DNA from 3 places in the Agrobacterium sp. DE0009 genome. Region 3 is predicted to be linked to each of the others. Evidence: riboswitches for the same ligand, from Rfam matches in the RefSeq annotation. Region 3 holds a riboswitch; each other region holds the start of a gene.
The links. A riboswitch is a leader RNA that binds a small molecule or an ion and turns the genes downstream of it on or off. The one in region 3 is predicted to bind cobalamin.
Positions count from the first base shown of each region.

Region 1: it holds a riboswitch for cobalamin, as region 3 does, so the genes downstream of both, FS804_RS18415 (DUF1636 family protein) here and FS804_RS05450 (CbtB-domain containing protein) in region 3, are expected to answer to the same signal.
Region 2: it holds a riboswitch for cobalamin, as region 3 does, so the genes downstream of both, bluB (5,6-dimethylbenzimidazole synthase) here and FS804_RS05450 (CbtB-domain containing protein) in region 3, are expected to answer to the same signal.

Region 1 covers NZ_VEIU01000005.1:213,115-217,740, forward strand. The annotation lists gene cobN (cobaltochelatase subunit CobN) at 1-1,067, opposite strand, end outside; gene cobW (cobalamin biosynthesis protein CobW) at 1,123-2,160, opposite strand; gene FS804_RS18415 (DUF1636 family protein) at 2,157-2,582, opposite strand; cobalamin riboswitch at 2,700-2,913, opposite strand; gene cobO (cob(I)yrinic acid a,c-diamide adenosyltransferase) at 3,041-3,658, shown strand; gene FS804_RS18425 (cobyric acid synthase) at 3,660-4,626, shown strand, end outside.
Region 2 covers NZ_VEIU01000001.1:271,401-276,026, reverse strand. The annotation lists gene FS804_RS01445 (DUF2865 domain-containing protein) at 14-1,129, shown strand; gene bluB (5,6-dimethylbenzimidazole synthase) at 1,335-2,051, opposite strand; cobalamin riboswitch at 2,146-2,329, opposite strand; gene FS804_RS01435 (TolB family protein) at 2,456-3,286, opposite strand; gene FS804_RS01430 (glyoxalase superfamily protein) at 3,471-3,848, shown strand; gene FS804_RS01425 (NAD+ synthase) at 4,131-4,626, opposite strand, start outside.
Region 3 covers NZ_VEIU01000001.1:1,063,097-1,067,722, reverse strand. The annotation lists gene FS804_RS05455 (cytochrome c) at 63-983, shown strand; cobalamin riboswitch at 1,169-1,385, shown strand; gene FS804_RS05450 (CbtB-domain containing protein) at 1,546-1,728, shown strand; gene FS804_RS05445 (CbtA family protein) at 1,741-2,451, shown strand; gene FS804_RS05440 (hypothetical protein) at 2,456-2,770, shown strand; partial or broken gene FS804_RS05435 (type 1 glutamine amidotransferase family protein) at 2,948-3,510, opposite strand; gene FS804_RS05430 (GNAT family N-acetyltransferase) at 3,530-4,018, opposite strand; gene FS804_RS05425 (helix-turn-helix domain-containing protein) at 4,222-4,626, opposite strand, start outside.

The DNA.
Region 1 (4,626 bases), on a different contig from region 3:
ACTTGTTCGACACGGTCAATCTCGGGGACATTGATCAGGCTGGTGCCACCCATGCGCGCCTGTTTGAATGAGATCGCACCGGCGAGGATCCGGCCATCCAATTCCGGCAGGACCACATGTATCGCAAGATCGGAAGGGTTCAAACCGCGGGCGTTTTCCGCCCAGCCATCCCGTCGCGTCGTTGCCATCACCACTTGAAACACCGGAATACCCATCCGGTCGAACAAGGTTGCCCCTTCATCATCCGTCTGACTGGCAAAAGCGGTCGCCGCAACGATGGCGGCGGGCGCGATATCGGGCAACACGGTCCCGAGAAAGCCGGTCGCCTCGCGATCCTTCAGGCCGCTGACAAAAATCGGAACGGGCGCAAAGCCACGGCGCGACAGCGCCTCGTATAGGGCATCCACGGGCGCGACATCATTCGCCAAAAGCATGGAGCGATAAAAGAGAATGGGCAGAAACGGCGCGCCGACGGCAAAGCCGGCACAGGCTTGCAACCTGTCCACCACGCCTGAACCCGGGCGGTAAAAACCGACTCTTGGCAACGGTTCGGCCATGATCTCCGGCCAAACCCCACCCCTTGCTAGGGCAGCAAGACCGGCGGCAAGGCGGCGCATATTTTCCTGCCCGCCCTCGCGGAAGAACGAAAGAGCGGACACTAAAATGTCTTGACCGACGCTTGAAGCAACCTCCAGTTTTTCGTCCCGCTCGCTGCATTCGCCCGGCAGGAGCAGAAGCCTGATGCCACGTCGCCGCGCGAGCATGGAAAGCTGGTCGACGCCGTAACGCCAGCGCTCCGCGCCGCCGAGAATCCGGATAAGGATGACGCGCGCGTGCTCCGCCGTCTTTTCGATCCACAGATCGACCGACATGGGATGCCGAAGTTCGGACAAGTTGGCGCAGGAGAGGGTGGTCGACGCTTCCTCCGCCTGCCGCCAGGCCTGTTCCAGCCCTGCCAGATCGCTTGCTGAAAAAGACAGCATCACCACATCTGAGCGAGGCTGGTTGAGGTCAACCGGCTCTATCAGGTCGTCTAGAGACGATGATGTGGTGGCAAGAATATGCATCTAAAGCATGTCCATCAGACGTCTGTCGCTGCTTGCGCCCAGATAAATGCGTGTGTCAGGCAGCCAGCATCTGCTCGATCTTCTCACGGTTGATGCCCTTTTCGCCGATGACGACAAGGCGGCTGCGGCGCTCTTCACCTGCGGCCCACGGCCGATCGTAATAGTGGTTCACGCGGCTACCGACGGCTTGCACCTGCAACCGCATCGGCTTGGTGGATACCTCGATGAAGCCCTTGATACGCAGGACATTCTCAGCCGCTGCCGTTTCGGCAATGCGGATCGCCAGGGCTTCCGGATCGGTCACGGCAGGCAAATCGATGACGAAGCTGTCGAAGTCATCATGCTCGTGGTCAAGTTCGCCGTCATGGTGGGTGCGGCGGTTTTCAATATCGTCTTCGACGGCAAGGCCAAGGCCGATCAGCACGGCAGGGTCGATGGCGCCATTGGAGGCCATGACGATCTTTGCCGCCTTCGGCAGATGGTCGAGAATATGCGCCTTGGCCTTTTCCAAGCCAGCAACGTCAAGAAGATCAGCCTTTGTGAGCACGATGAGATCGGCGCAGGCGACCTGATCCTCGAAAACCTCTTCGACAGGGTCGTCGTGGTCGAGCGCTTCGTCATTGGCGCGCTGGGCGGCGAGCGCCTCCATGTCGTGAGCCACCTGGCCCTCGGCAAGCGCAGCCCCATCCACCACGGCCACCACGGCATCGACAGTAACCCGGCTCTTGATGGCCGGCCACTGGAAGGCGTGTACCAGCGGCTTGGGCAAGGCGAGACCCGAGGTTTCGATGAGAATGTGCTCCACCTTCGGCTGGCGGCTGAGGATCTGTTCGATCGCAGGCTGGAAATCATCCGCCACCGTGCAGCAGATGCAGCCATTGGCCAGCTCGACGATGTTTTCCTCGGGGCAGCTTTCAATGCCGCAGCCTTTGAGGATTTCGCCGTCAATGCCGATGTCGCCGAACTCGTTGACGATGATGGCGAGCCGCTTGCCGTCAAGTTTTTCGAGAAGGCCGCGCAGCAGCGTGGTTTTGCCAGCCCCCAGAAAGCCGGTAACGATGGTGCAGGGAACGCGGTCCAGAAGGGTGCTCATGATCTCTCCTCGGTAAAATCGAAAGGCGGAATGCGCGCGACCATGCCGCGCTTTAAGGATTCGGGGCGGCCGCGCCACGGCATCAGGCCATCGGAGGCGGCAGCAAGCAGTTTCGCCCCGGCCAGCAAATCATCAGCGCCGTCGGTTGTCAGCCCGCCAAAGACGTAGGACCAGCCGTTGGCGCTGCGCAGCACGGCGCTGAGGCCGCGCTTGCAATTGGCAAGGCAGTTGACGGAACGAACGGTGACACCCGCTTCCTCAGCCTTTGCCATGACGGCTTCGACGAGGCGCGAACCCAGGCGCGGTTCCGCATTGGGATCGGCTTCATCACGGCAGCTTCTGCAAATGAAAACGGTCACGCCGGGCGCCGTTTCGTCCTGCGAATTTCCGCTGGTGGAAGAAGATGTCGCTGAAATATCCAAGCCGTATCGTTTCCCGCGCCTTGCAAAAATCTTGGGGTGCGGATGTCGAAGACGGCACGCGGGTGGCCGCAAGCCGAACCTTCGAACGAACCGACTGACCGGAGCACCCCGCCCGGCAGACGTTTTTCCTGAAACGGCAGGTCTCCTGGCTCGCGGCTTGACGCCTTGGCACCGCCTTCCCGAACCCCTTGCGGGTCCAGTGGCTTTACGGTGCGGGCTTACCGCTTACAGTTGCGGGGGCAGCCACGGAATGACCCAACGTTGGGGTGGAACCGTGTTCCCTCTTAGCTTTTCCCGTTGCCGGGAAAAGACCGTCAGTCCCTTACCCTTAGGCTGAACGGAAGCATGGGTCAATGCCGCGAGCCATCGGCACGGCAGATTGCCGGGTGCGGCAAATTGGGTATAGTCGCCGCTCCTGTGGCGGGCGACTCCGCACAGGTGGAAGAAGAGGAAACCGAATGACACGCGACATCAGCGCCAGCGAAGCCGAGCGCCACCGGCAGAAAATGGTCAATCGCAAGACGGTGCAGGACGCCGAGGTTGCTGAAAAGACGATTGAAAAAGGTCTGCTGATGATCAATACGGGTCCCGGCAAGGGCAAGTCCACAGCGGCCTTCGGCCTTGCCCTGCGAATGCTCGGCACCGGGCGAAGGGTCGGCATCGTTCAGTTCATCAAGGGTGCCTGGTCGACAGGCGAACAGCAGGCCCTGAGCTTGTTCGGCGACAGGATCGTGTGGCGCACCATGGGCGAAGGTTTCACCTGGGACACGCAGGATCTGAAACGTGATGTCGCAGCGGCGACAAGGGCATGGGAGGAGGCCAAGGCTCTGATGGCCGATGAAACGATCGGCCTTCTGGTTCTGGACGAACTGAACATCGCCTTGCGTTACGATTACCTGCCGTTGGCGGAGGTTGTTGAGACACTGTCCAGCCGCCGGCCGGATCTGCACGTCATCGTCACCGGCCGCAACGCCAAGCAGCCGCTGATCGACGCGGCGGATATGGTGACGGAAATGACCCTCGTCAAACACCACTTCAAGGCAGGCGTGAAGGCGCAGGCGGGGATTGAATTCTGACATGGTTGCACGGGTGCTGATGTTTCAGGGAACGGGCTCGGATGTCGGCAAATCGCTGATGGTGGCCGGCCTTGCCCGCGCATTCACCCGGCGTGGCCTCTCCGTCATGCCGTTCAAGCCGCAGAACATGTCGAACAATGCCGCTGTCACCGCGGATGGTGGCGAGATCGGCCGTGCGCAGGCGCTACAGGCGCGGGCAGCGGGCGTGCCGCTTTCCGTGCACATGAACCCGGTGCTGCTGAAGCCGCAGAGCGAAACCGGCGCACAGGTGGTCGTGCAGGGCAAGATCATCGGTAACGCCAAGGCGGCCGATTATCAGCATATGAAGGCCGGGCTGATGCCGCGCGTGCTTGATAGTTTCGAGCACCTGAAACAACAGGCCGATCTGGTGCTGGTGGAAGGGGCTGGCAGCGCGTCCGAAATCAACCTGCGTGCCAACGACATCGCCAATATGGGTTTTGCCCGCGCGGCCGATGCGCCGGTGATCCTGATCGGCGATATCGACCGCGGCGGTGTCATCGCCAGCCTCGTCGGGACCAGGGCGGTGCTCGACGTCGATGACGCGGCGATGATCGAAGGTTTCATCGTCAACCGTTTTCGCGGCGATCCGGAGCTGTTTTCCGATGGCATGCGGATCATCGCGGAAAAGACCGGCTGGGCCTCCATCGGCCTTCTGCCGCACTTTGCCGATGCGAGAAAGCTGCCAGCGGAAGATGCGCTTGGACTTTCCGGCCCGGCAGAGCCAAAACAGGGCGCAAAAATCCGCATCGCGGTGCCAATCCTGCCGCATATCTCCAATTTCGACGATCTCGATCCCCTCGACATGGAACCGGATGTAGAACTGATCCGCGTGCGGCCAGGTGAGACGATCCCCGCCGATTGCCGGCTGGTTTTGCTGTGCGGTTCGAAATCCACCATTGCCGATCTCTCCGTGCTGAAAGATGCGGGCCTGGACATTGATATAAAGG
Region 2 (4,626 bases), 790 kb from region 3:
ACGGATCGCACAATTGACCCGGCGCAGCCGCATCATCGGCCTCCTGCTTCCCCTTGTTTTCATCGCTCCTGCCGCCGCTATTGCGGATCAGGTGTGCGATACGCTGTATCAACAGTTGCGCGAACCGCCCCGTGTCATCGGCAACACGGCCGAGGTGCGGCGTTACGCCAATGCGCTTGCCCGCCAGAACATCGTCATCCGCAAGATCAGAAACGACATGCGCAGCTATGGCTGCTCGTCCGGTAGTGTCATTGTGTATGGCAATCCCAATGCCGGGCTTTGCGCCGAGATCGGCGACGCGCTGGTGGATGCCGAGGCCGAGCGCGACGCGATCATCCGCGATCGCGATGATGCCATGGCGGACGCTCGCAACGATGACAGCAACGTCAGGCGCGAGCGCATTCTCGCCGCCCTCGATGCCAATGGCTGCAGCCCCGCAGAGGACATGAACCGCCAAGCATCGCCTGCACCCGATGTGACCCGGTATCCCGATGCCTTCAGGCAGAATGGCGATGAGCCGGGACAGGCGGGCCTTTCGCCTCACCCCAACGCCGCCGCCGAGGGCGGGCTTCGAACGCTCTGCGTGCGCACCTGCGACGGATCGTTCTTCCCGATCGCCTCCAATGCCTCGCCACTTGATTTCCGCGCCCAGGCCGAGCAATGCCAGAAAATGTGCCCGGGAACCGAGACGGAACTCTATTTCCACTCCATGGCGGATCAGGAAACAGCAGACATGGTGTCCGCTGAAACCGGCAAAACCTACAAGGACCTGCCGACCGCCTTCGCCTATCGCAATGCCTCAACGAAAGCGCCCGGCTGCGCCTGCAACATGGCCGCCTATCACCAGGAGATGCAAAAGCAGGAACAGGCGTCCCGGCCGGAAGCCGAAAAGCCCTATTCCAGCATCACCACCATTCCATCGCCGCAAGGTGACAAGAACGGTGATAAATCCCCCGCAGCGGCTCAACAACAGCAGGCGGCCAAGCAACCGGAACAGCCAATCCCGGAACGGGATTACGATCCCAACGATAAAAAAGTCCGCATCATCGGACCCAAATTCCTGCCGGACCAGACCGGCAAGATAGACCTGAAAAACCCGGCGCTGAAAGGCATCCAGCCGCAGCAGTGAAATCTCTTGCGCGCGTGTAATGGGGCGAGCGCGCGACCCTTGTTTCTTCTCCCCGCCGGGGAGAAGGTCGCGGCAGCGGGATGAGGGGGCAAGCTCTCCGAAAATCTCTACCGTTACACCCTCATCCGACCCTTCGGGCCACCTTCTCTCCGGCGGGGAGAAGAAATGCACGGCAATGTCCCGACCTATTCGCAGGCCTCCGTGTCTACACCCCACCCCAACGGTTCCGAAACACAAGCTCTTCCAGCGGCACGCGCTGCCGCCAGCCCTTCACCGCCAGCTCCGGTTCGGTATAAAGCGTATCGACGCGACCGAGGCACAGCCAGGCGACGATCTCGATATGATCGGGGATACCTAGAATGGCCCTGATATCGCTGTCGTGGAAAATGCTGACCCAGCCGACGCCGACGCCTTCGGCGCGGGCGGCGAGCCAGAGGTTCTGGATGGCGCAGACGGTGGAATAGACATCCGTGCGTGGATTATGGGTGCGGCCCAGCACCACCTTGCCACCCCGTTTCGGATCGCAGGTAACGCAGATGCTGAGCGGGGCCTTGCGGATACCCTCAAGCTTCAGGCTGCGGTAGAGCGCCTGCTTCTCGCCCTCAAACATCGCCGCCGCCTCTTCATTGGCGCGGCTGAAGGCCACCCATGCCGCCTGGCGCACGGCGCCGTCGGTGACGAGGGTGAAGTTCCACGGCTGCATGAAACCGACGGAGGGAGCGGCATGCGCCGCTTTCAGGAGGCGCTCGACGAGATCGTCCGGCAGCGGGTCTGGCAGGAACTGGTCGCGCACATCACGCCGCGTCTCGATGGCGCGGTAGATCGCCTCGCGCTCCTCGCTGGAAAACGGGCGGGCGGGTGAAAGCGCATGATCGAAAGGATTGGCGTCGGGTGGCGTCGTGAAGGGCGGTTCGGTCGGCATCGTTTATCCCTAACAATGCGGGCGGGCCGGTGCCGAAACCATGGAAGGTTTGCAGCGACGACTCGCTTTCCATCAACCTGCCGCCGTCCGCGCGGTTCGGTCTATTTTGCCAGGCCGGTCTTCTGACTAGGCTTCATCCGCCCCTTTCGCCTTCCCGAATAACTTCAGTGGCATGAGAAAAAGGGCATCCGCCTCACAGCGTTGGGCACGTTCCGGTCTCTCACCGGATTCCCGATTCTCCCGCTGCAAAGGCGGGCACCTGACGGGTGAAGCTATGGGCAAAATAGCGTGCGAACGCAAGTGTCGCCAAGGCCGCGCGACAATATGACCGTGCTCCCCGCCTCCGTCATTCCGGCCCTGAGCCGGAGTGAAGGGAGGGGGTACACCGCCTCGTCAGAACCGCATCACGCCACCGGAAAGTACCTGACATAAGCGAACTCATCCCCATCCGGCGACCAGTTGGGCGAATTCATCGTGCCCTGCCCGCCGAAAAGCTCGAACAACGTTTCCACATTGCCGCCGTCCATATCCATCAGCCGCACGCGTACATCGAGATCGCGCGGATGGTCGAAAACGTCGCCATCATAGGAAATGAAGACAACCTTGTCTCCCTTCGGAGACGGGTGTGGAAACCAGTCGCCATAGGGGCTGTCGGTGATACGCTCCACAGCTGAGCCATCCACCCGCACCCGCCAGATCTGCATTTGGCCCGTGCGGCTGGAATTGAAATAGATCCACATACCGTCAGGCGAATAGTCCGGGCCGTCATTGCGGCCTTCACCATGGGTAAGGCGTGTTTCAACGCCGCTGTCTATGTCCATGGAATAGATATCGAAAACCTGATCGCGAATGCCGCAATAGGCGAAGCTTTTCCCGTCGGGGGACCAGCCATGCCAATAGGAGGGCAGGTTCTTCGTCATCAGCTGCGGCGCGCCGCCCGCCGAGGACAGAAGATAGATGGCGCTTTTGCCGAATTCCACCTTGTCTGAAATGGCGTAAAGCGAACCGTCGGGCGAAATACCGTGATCGTTGTTGCACTGGATTGCGAAACCCGTATCGACCTTTTGTGGCGACGCGTCACCGGAAAGGGACAGGCGATACAGCAGCCCTTCGCTGTTCAGCAGCAGATATTTCCCATCCGGCGACCAGTTCGGCGCTTCGAACAGCTCAGGCGTCTGCCACACCACCCGCATCTGCCGGGTCCGGATGTTGAAGATTTCGATGGAGCTGCGCATTCTGCCTCCCGGGCTTGTCAATGTTCCGACCGGAACGGCGCAGACATTCCATTTGCATCCGTCGCCGCCGTGGCTATGATCCTAGGGCGGCAGGCACCGTCCTGCAAATTCAAACCGGAAAAAACGCCTGTGCCCCGGCACCGTCCGCGGCCCTCCCCGTTTCTCCCAGATCCGAGGTTCCGCGATGAATACCATCGCCGATCACGGCATCCGCTTCGGCCGGATCGCCGCAATGCTTCCTGTCAAGAATATCGAAAAGGCCCATGATTTTTATGCCGGCGTGCTCGGTTTCGAAAAGACCTTCGAAAACGGCAATCCCGTCGGCTTCATCATCCTGAAACAGGGCAATGCCGAGCTGCACCTGACATTGCAGCCGGCCCACAGGGCAGCCCCTTTCAACGTCGCGCATATGATGGTCAGCGATGTCGATGCGCTGCACACGGTTTGCAAGAAACATGGGCTGCGCATTATCAAGGGCTTGCAGGACAAGGAGTATGGCCTCAGGGCCTTTGTGTTTGAAGACCCTGATGGCAACCGCATCGATGTGGGGCAGGCTATTTAAGGCGAGTGAACGGCGCGGGGTTTTCTCCGCGCCGCTTGCTTAAACGCGAAGGCTTGTTGTGGAACGAGCGCATGCCCCTCGCTTCTTCTCCCCGCCGGGAAGAAGTCCGCGGCAGCGGGATGGGGGGGCAAGCGTCGCGATATAAGGAGAGGCTGCCCCCTCATCCGACCCTTCGGGCCACCTTCTCCCCGGCGGGGAGAAGAAATAGGCCGCGCCGTCTCTCAATGCGCTGACCCAATTCATTCAGCAGGTACCGCGTTAAACGCGCCTTCCCAAAACGCCCTACCGATCCCGGAACCGGTTGGTAATCGGATACCGCCTGTCACGCCCAAAATTCTTCTTGGTGATCTTCACACCCGGCGCTGATTGGCGGCGCTTGTATTCGGCGAGATAAAGCAGATGCTCCACCCGGTGCACGGTCGCGATATCATGGCCGCGCGCCAGGATTTCCTCGACCGACATTTCCTTTTCGACAAGGCATTCCAGAATATCGTCCAGCACCGGATAGGGTGGCAGCGAATCCTGATCGGTCTGGTTCGGACGCAGTTCGGCGGATGGAGCCTTCGCGATGATGTTGGCGGGGATCACTTCGCCGGAAGGGCCGAGCGCGCCCGGCGGTACATGGGCGTTGCGCCAGGCGGAAATGGCGTAGACCTGCATCTTGTAGAGGTCCTTGATGGGGTTGAAGCCGCCATTCATGTCGCCATAAAGCGTGGCGTAACCCACCGACATCTCGGACTTGTTGCCCGTCGTCACGACCATGGATCCGAACTTGTTC
Region 3 (4,626 bases):
CAGGCGGCGTTTTCCGGCAGGCAAGGCACCTGGCCAGGTCAGGTGAGATTGGGGAGAGGGGCATGTCCTCCATCTGGACGAAACTCGTCGGTGGTGCCGTGATTGCGGCGATTGCGGGCTACGGCATATTTACCTGGGTTACAGCGCCTGAACGGCAGGCGCCGAGCCATTGGGTTAGCCTGGGCGACCCCGATCTCGCCAACGGCGAAACGCTGTTCTGGGCCGGCGGCTGCGCCAGCTGTCACGCCGCATCCGATGCGAAGGGAGAGGCGCAACTGACGCTTTCGGGCGGACAAGCGCTGCCAAGTCCCTTCGGAACCTTCCATGTTCCAAATATCTCCTCCGATCCGCAGCACGGCATCGGCGCCTGGACGCTGGCGGAGTTCGGCGATGCCATGACGCGCGGCGTCGGCAAGAATGGCGAGCATCTCTATCCGTCCTTCCCCTACGCGTCCTATGCCCGCATGACGCAGAAGGACATCAACGATCTCTTCGGTTACCTGAAAACCCTGCCGGCCAGCCAGAACGATGCGCCGGATCACGAGTTACCGTTCCCCTTCAACATGCGCATCGTGCTGGGCGGCTGGAAGTTCCTTTATTTCGACCCCGCCGCCCCGCCGCGCGTCGAGCTTGCCAACGCCAATGCCGAGCTGCTGCGTGGCCAATATCTGGTGGAAGGACCCGGCCATTGCGGCGAATGCCACACGCCACGCAATGCGCTTGGCGGCTTCCTGGCGGACAAATGGCTGGCGGGCGGCCCCAATCCCGAAGGCGAGGGCCGCATTCCAGACATTACCCCCGGTTCGCAGAGCATCGGCAGTTGGACAAAGGCCGATATTGCCAGCTATCTCGAAACCGGCTTCACCCCGGAATTCGACAGCGTCGGCGGCTCCATGGTCAAGGTCCAGCAGAACATGGCGCATCTGACCGCCGAAGATCGCGATGCGATTGCCGCCTATCTGAAGGCGATCCCGGCGCGGTAATCCTCAGCCGTCATGCCGGGCCAGATCCGGCATCCAGCCACGGCGCGTCTGCACCGTGAGAAGAGTCTCTTGCGATCAAGGACTTGATCGCGCTGGACCCCTGATCTAGTCCGGGGTGACGGAGGTGGAGGCGACGGCGTGCAGTTCGAAATCAGGCCCACCATTGACTCCCGCTCTCGCCCGGCGGATAACAACCTTGTGATGGTTCCTTCCGGGCATTCCGGAAGGTGAAAAGGGAACACGATAGGGAGACATCCTCATTCGTGGCTGCCCCCGCAACTGTGAGCGGAGAGCCTGAAACGAAATGCCACTGGCAAGCCACCTGAGAGGAGGGCGCGCCGGGAAGGTGTTTCAGGTTTTGACCCGTAAGCCAGGAGACCTGCCATTACGGAAATATCCATGCCGGCGGGGTGTCCGGAAGAGCGGAATGTCAGGGTGGCGGGATCAATGCCGCCCTGTGTCAGTCTCGTATCCCCGTGGTGAAGTATATCGCATGCGGTCTTGCGGCTTCTGCCGCCCGGCCGCGTCCAAAGGCGCGGGGTCGCGCCGGAGAGGGGTCACCATGTCCATCAATCAGAATACGGCCAATGCCGCCGCGTCTGCAAAAACAGCGAGCTTCGCGCAATCGCTCACCGCGATCGTGCTTGGCCTGTTCATCGTCGGTTTTGTCGGTTTTTCCCATGTGGAAGCCGTCCACAATGCCGCGCACGACACGCGCCATGCCAACGCCTTCCCCTGCCACTGAGGGGGGAGCGGCATGTCTTTCTTCCGTAACATCGTCTTTACCGCCATTCTCGTCGGCATTGTCGGCGGCTTCGCTGTCTCCGCCATGCAGGCTGTCGGCACCACGCCGCTCATCCTTCAGGCGGAAACCTTTGAAAGCGCTGGTGAAGCGCCGCATAGCCATGATGCGCCTGCACCGGGCGCTGCGGCTCCCGCCCATGAGCACAACGACGAGGCATGGGCTCCGGCCGATGGTTTCGAGCGTAACGCCTACACCGTCGCGGCCAATGTGCTCACCGCCATCGGTTACGCGCTGGTGCTGACCGGCCTGATGTCGCTGCGTGGTACCAATGCCGGTTGGCGCGAAGGCCTTCTCTGGGGCGTTGCCGGCTTTGCCGCCGTCATGCTTGCTCCTATGATCGGCCTGCCGCCGGAATTGCCGGGCAGCCCGGCCGCAGCCCTTGAAGCACGGCAGATCTGGTGGCTTGCAACCGTTGCCGCAACCGCGGGCGGCATTGCGCTGATCGCATTCCGTCGCGAGCCCTGGGCGATTGTTCTGGCGCTGGTGATGATTGTCGCGCCGCATGTGGTGGGTGCGCCGCTGCCGCCGGAAGGCGAGCATGCGCTGGCGCCGCTGCCGCTCGAGCGTCAGTTCATCGTTGCCGCCACCGTCACCAGCTTCGTCTTCTGGGCGCTTCTCGGCACGTTGAGCGCGTTTTTCCTGAAGCGCTTCCAGCAGGCTTGAAACCATGCAGGACGCAGCGGAGTGGAGTGAGGAACTCGATGCGCTGCGTTTTGCCGTTCCCGGTCACGGCGCGCCATGCGCCGTACACCGCCTTGCCTTCAAGGCGGTGCTGGGGCCGAGCCCCGATCGTTATGCGGCGCTTGCCTATTTTCAAGACCACGAAGCTGCTTTTGCCGCTGCGGCAATCTTCAAGATCAAACGCTCAAACTTGCCCGCCGGCCGCAGCCTGCATTTGAACAGCCGCGATATCCGCCGCGCGATTGCCGGCAAGGGACCGGAGTTTGCGGCGCGTGTGTGCCGGGTGCTTGATCGAGAATAGCGCAGGATGATTTGCGAGAGACATCTTCTTCTCGACCGTCATGCCGGACTTGATCCGGCATCCAGCCGACGCGCGTCTGCGCGGCGGGAGAAGTCTTTTCAGCCCAAGGACTTGGGCTGGTTGGATACCGGCTCAGGGCCGGTATGACGGAGGGAGGGCGGAATAACGCTCTGCGGCTCACCCATGCTCCGCCGCAAAAACCTGAAGTTCTGCCTCGGCTTCCGGACCAAAGAGTCCGAGGCTTTTCAGAATTTCCACGGCGAAACTCACCGGCGCGCTGCCGGCGTGATAATGCCGCCGTCACTGACCGCTTTTGGCTGATCGCGATAAAGCGCTTCGCCACGATACGTCGGATAGGCCTTGTGCGATGCCAGCGCATTGCCGGTATGGGCGACATCATCAAGAACGCCCGTGCCGCCGAGCGCACTTGCCGCCGCGCAGATGCCGGCGACCAGCCGGTGCCTGTCGCGAAACCGGTATACCAGCCCGCCAAGATCGGCAGCCGTGCCCTTTTCCCAACTGAGACCGCCGGGGATGACGAGCGCATCGATGTCAACGGGATCGAGCGCGTCATAGGATGTATCCGGCGTCACCTTCAGCCCGCCCATGGACGTTACCGGCCGGCCATCGGGCGTGGCATAAACGATCTCGACGCCGAGATAGCTGCGTGCAGCCGCCGCCAGCAGCGCCGGCTCCCAGTCCGCAAAATCCTCAGCCAACGCAATGGCAATCCGTGTCATGGCCGTCTCCGTGGGTCAATCAGGCGATGGACTGCATGTAACGCATGCCGGTGACCGGCCGCGGCGCGAAATCCATGTTTTGGTAGAAACGATGCGCCGCCACATTGCCTGTTGTGGCGCTGACGGAAAGATAGTCGCAGCCGAGCCGCTTGGCGATATCCCGCGCTCGGGACACCAGATGCTGGCCGGTGCCATGGCCGCGATGGCCATCACGGACGAAGAGGTGATGCAGCTCCAGCCCGCGCCGGCCTTCTTGCGCTCGGTAGAGCGGCAGAAGCAGCGCGTAACCGATCAGCGCACCGTCCGCCTCGGCCACCAGCCCGTGCACCCATGGCAGCGGGCCGAACAGGTCGCGTTCCAGTTTCGCCGGCGTGATCGCCGCCGCATCGCCGTGGTAGGAGGCAAGCAGCGTGATCATCTCGTTGAGCTCGGGCAGATCGGTCTTGCGCGCGCCGCGAATGATGACGACGGGCGGTCTTTCCAGTGTCAGGGAGCTATCTTCGGTCATTTCTCGGTCCTTTGGTCTTATCTGTGCCGTCAGGACGCTTGAAAAACAACAAAGCCGCCTGACGGCGGCTTGTTGACAATATGATCTGTCGAGCCGCCCTTAAAGGAAGGCCCAAAAATACGAGCAGGAGATGGGTGCGCGTTCGTTGATCATGAGACATCAAATGCGCCCGAATCCGTAAACTGTCAAGTCCGGTTTTTCACTCAGTGCTCGCCCTCGCACATGTCGTGGTTGGACAGCGCCCGGATGACGTAGCAATCCTCGATCGAATGGCCGTGGCAATGGGAGACGATGCGTTCCAGTTCGTGTTCCAGCTTCTTCAGGCTGGCGATCTTCTCGCGCACATCCGCAAGATGTTCGGCGGCGATGCGATCCGCGCCGTCGCAGGGCATCTGCCGGTGCTGGCTGAGCGCGATGAGTTCTCGAATGGCATCGATGTTGAGGCCGAGATCGCGCGCGTGGCGGATGAAGGTCAACCTTTCGAGGTCGGATTTCTCGTAGCGGCGCTGGTTGCCCTCCGAGCGATCCGCCTCGCGGATGAGGCCCATCTGCTCGTAATAGCGGATCGTCGGAACCTTGACGCCGGTACGTTTCGACAGTTCACCGAT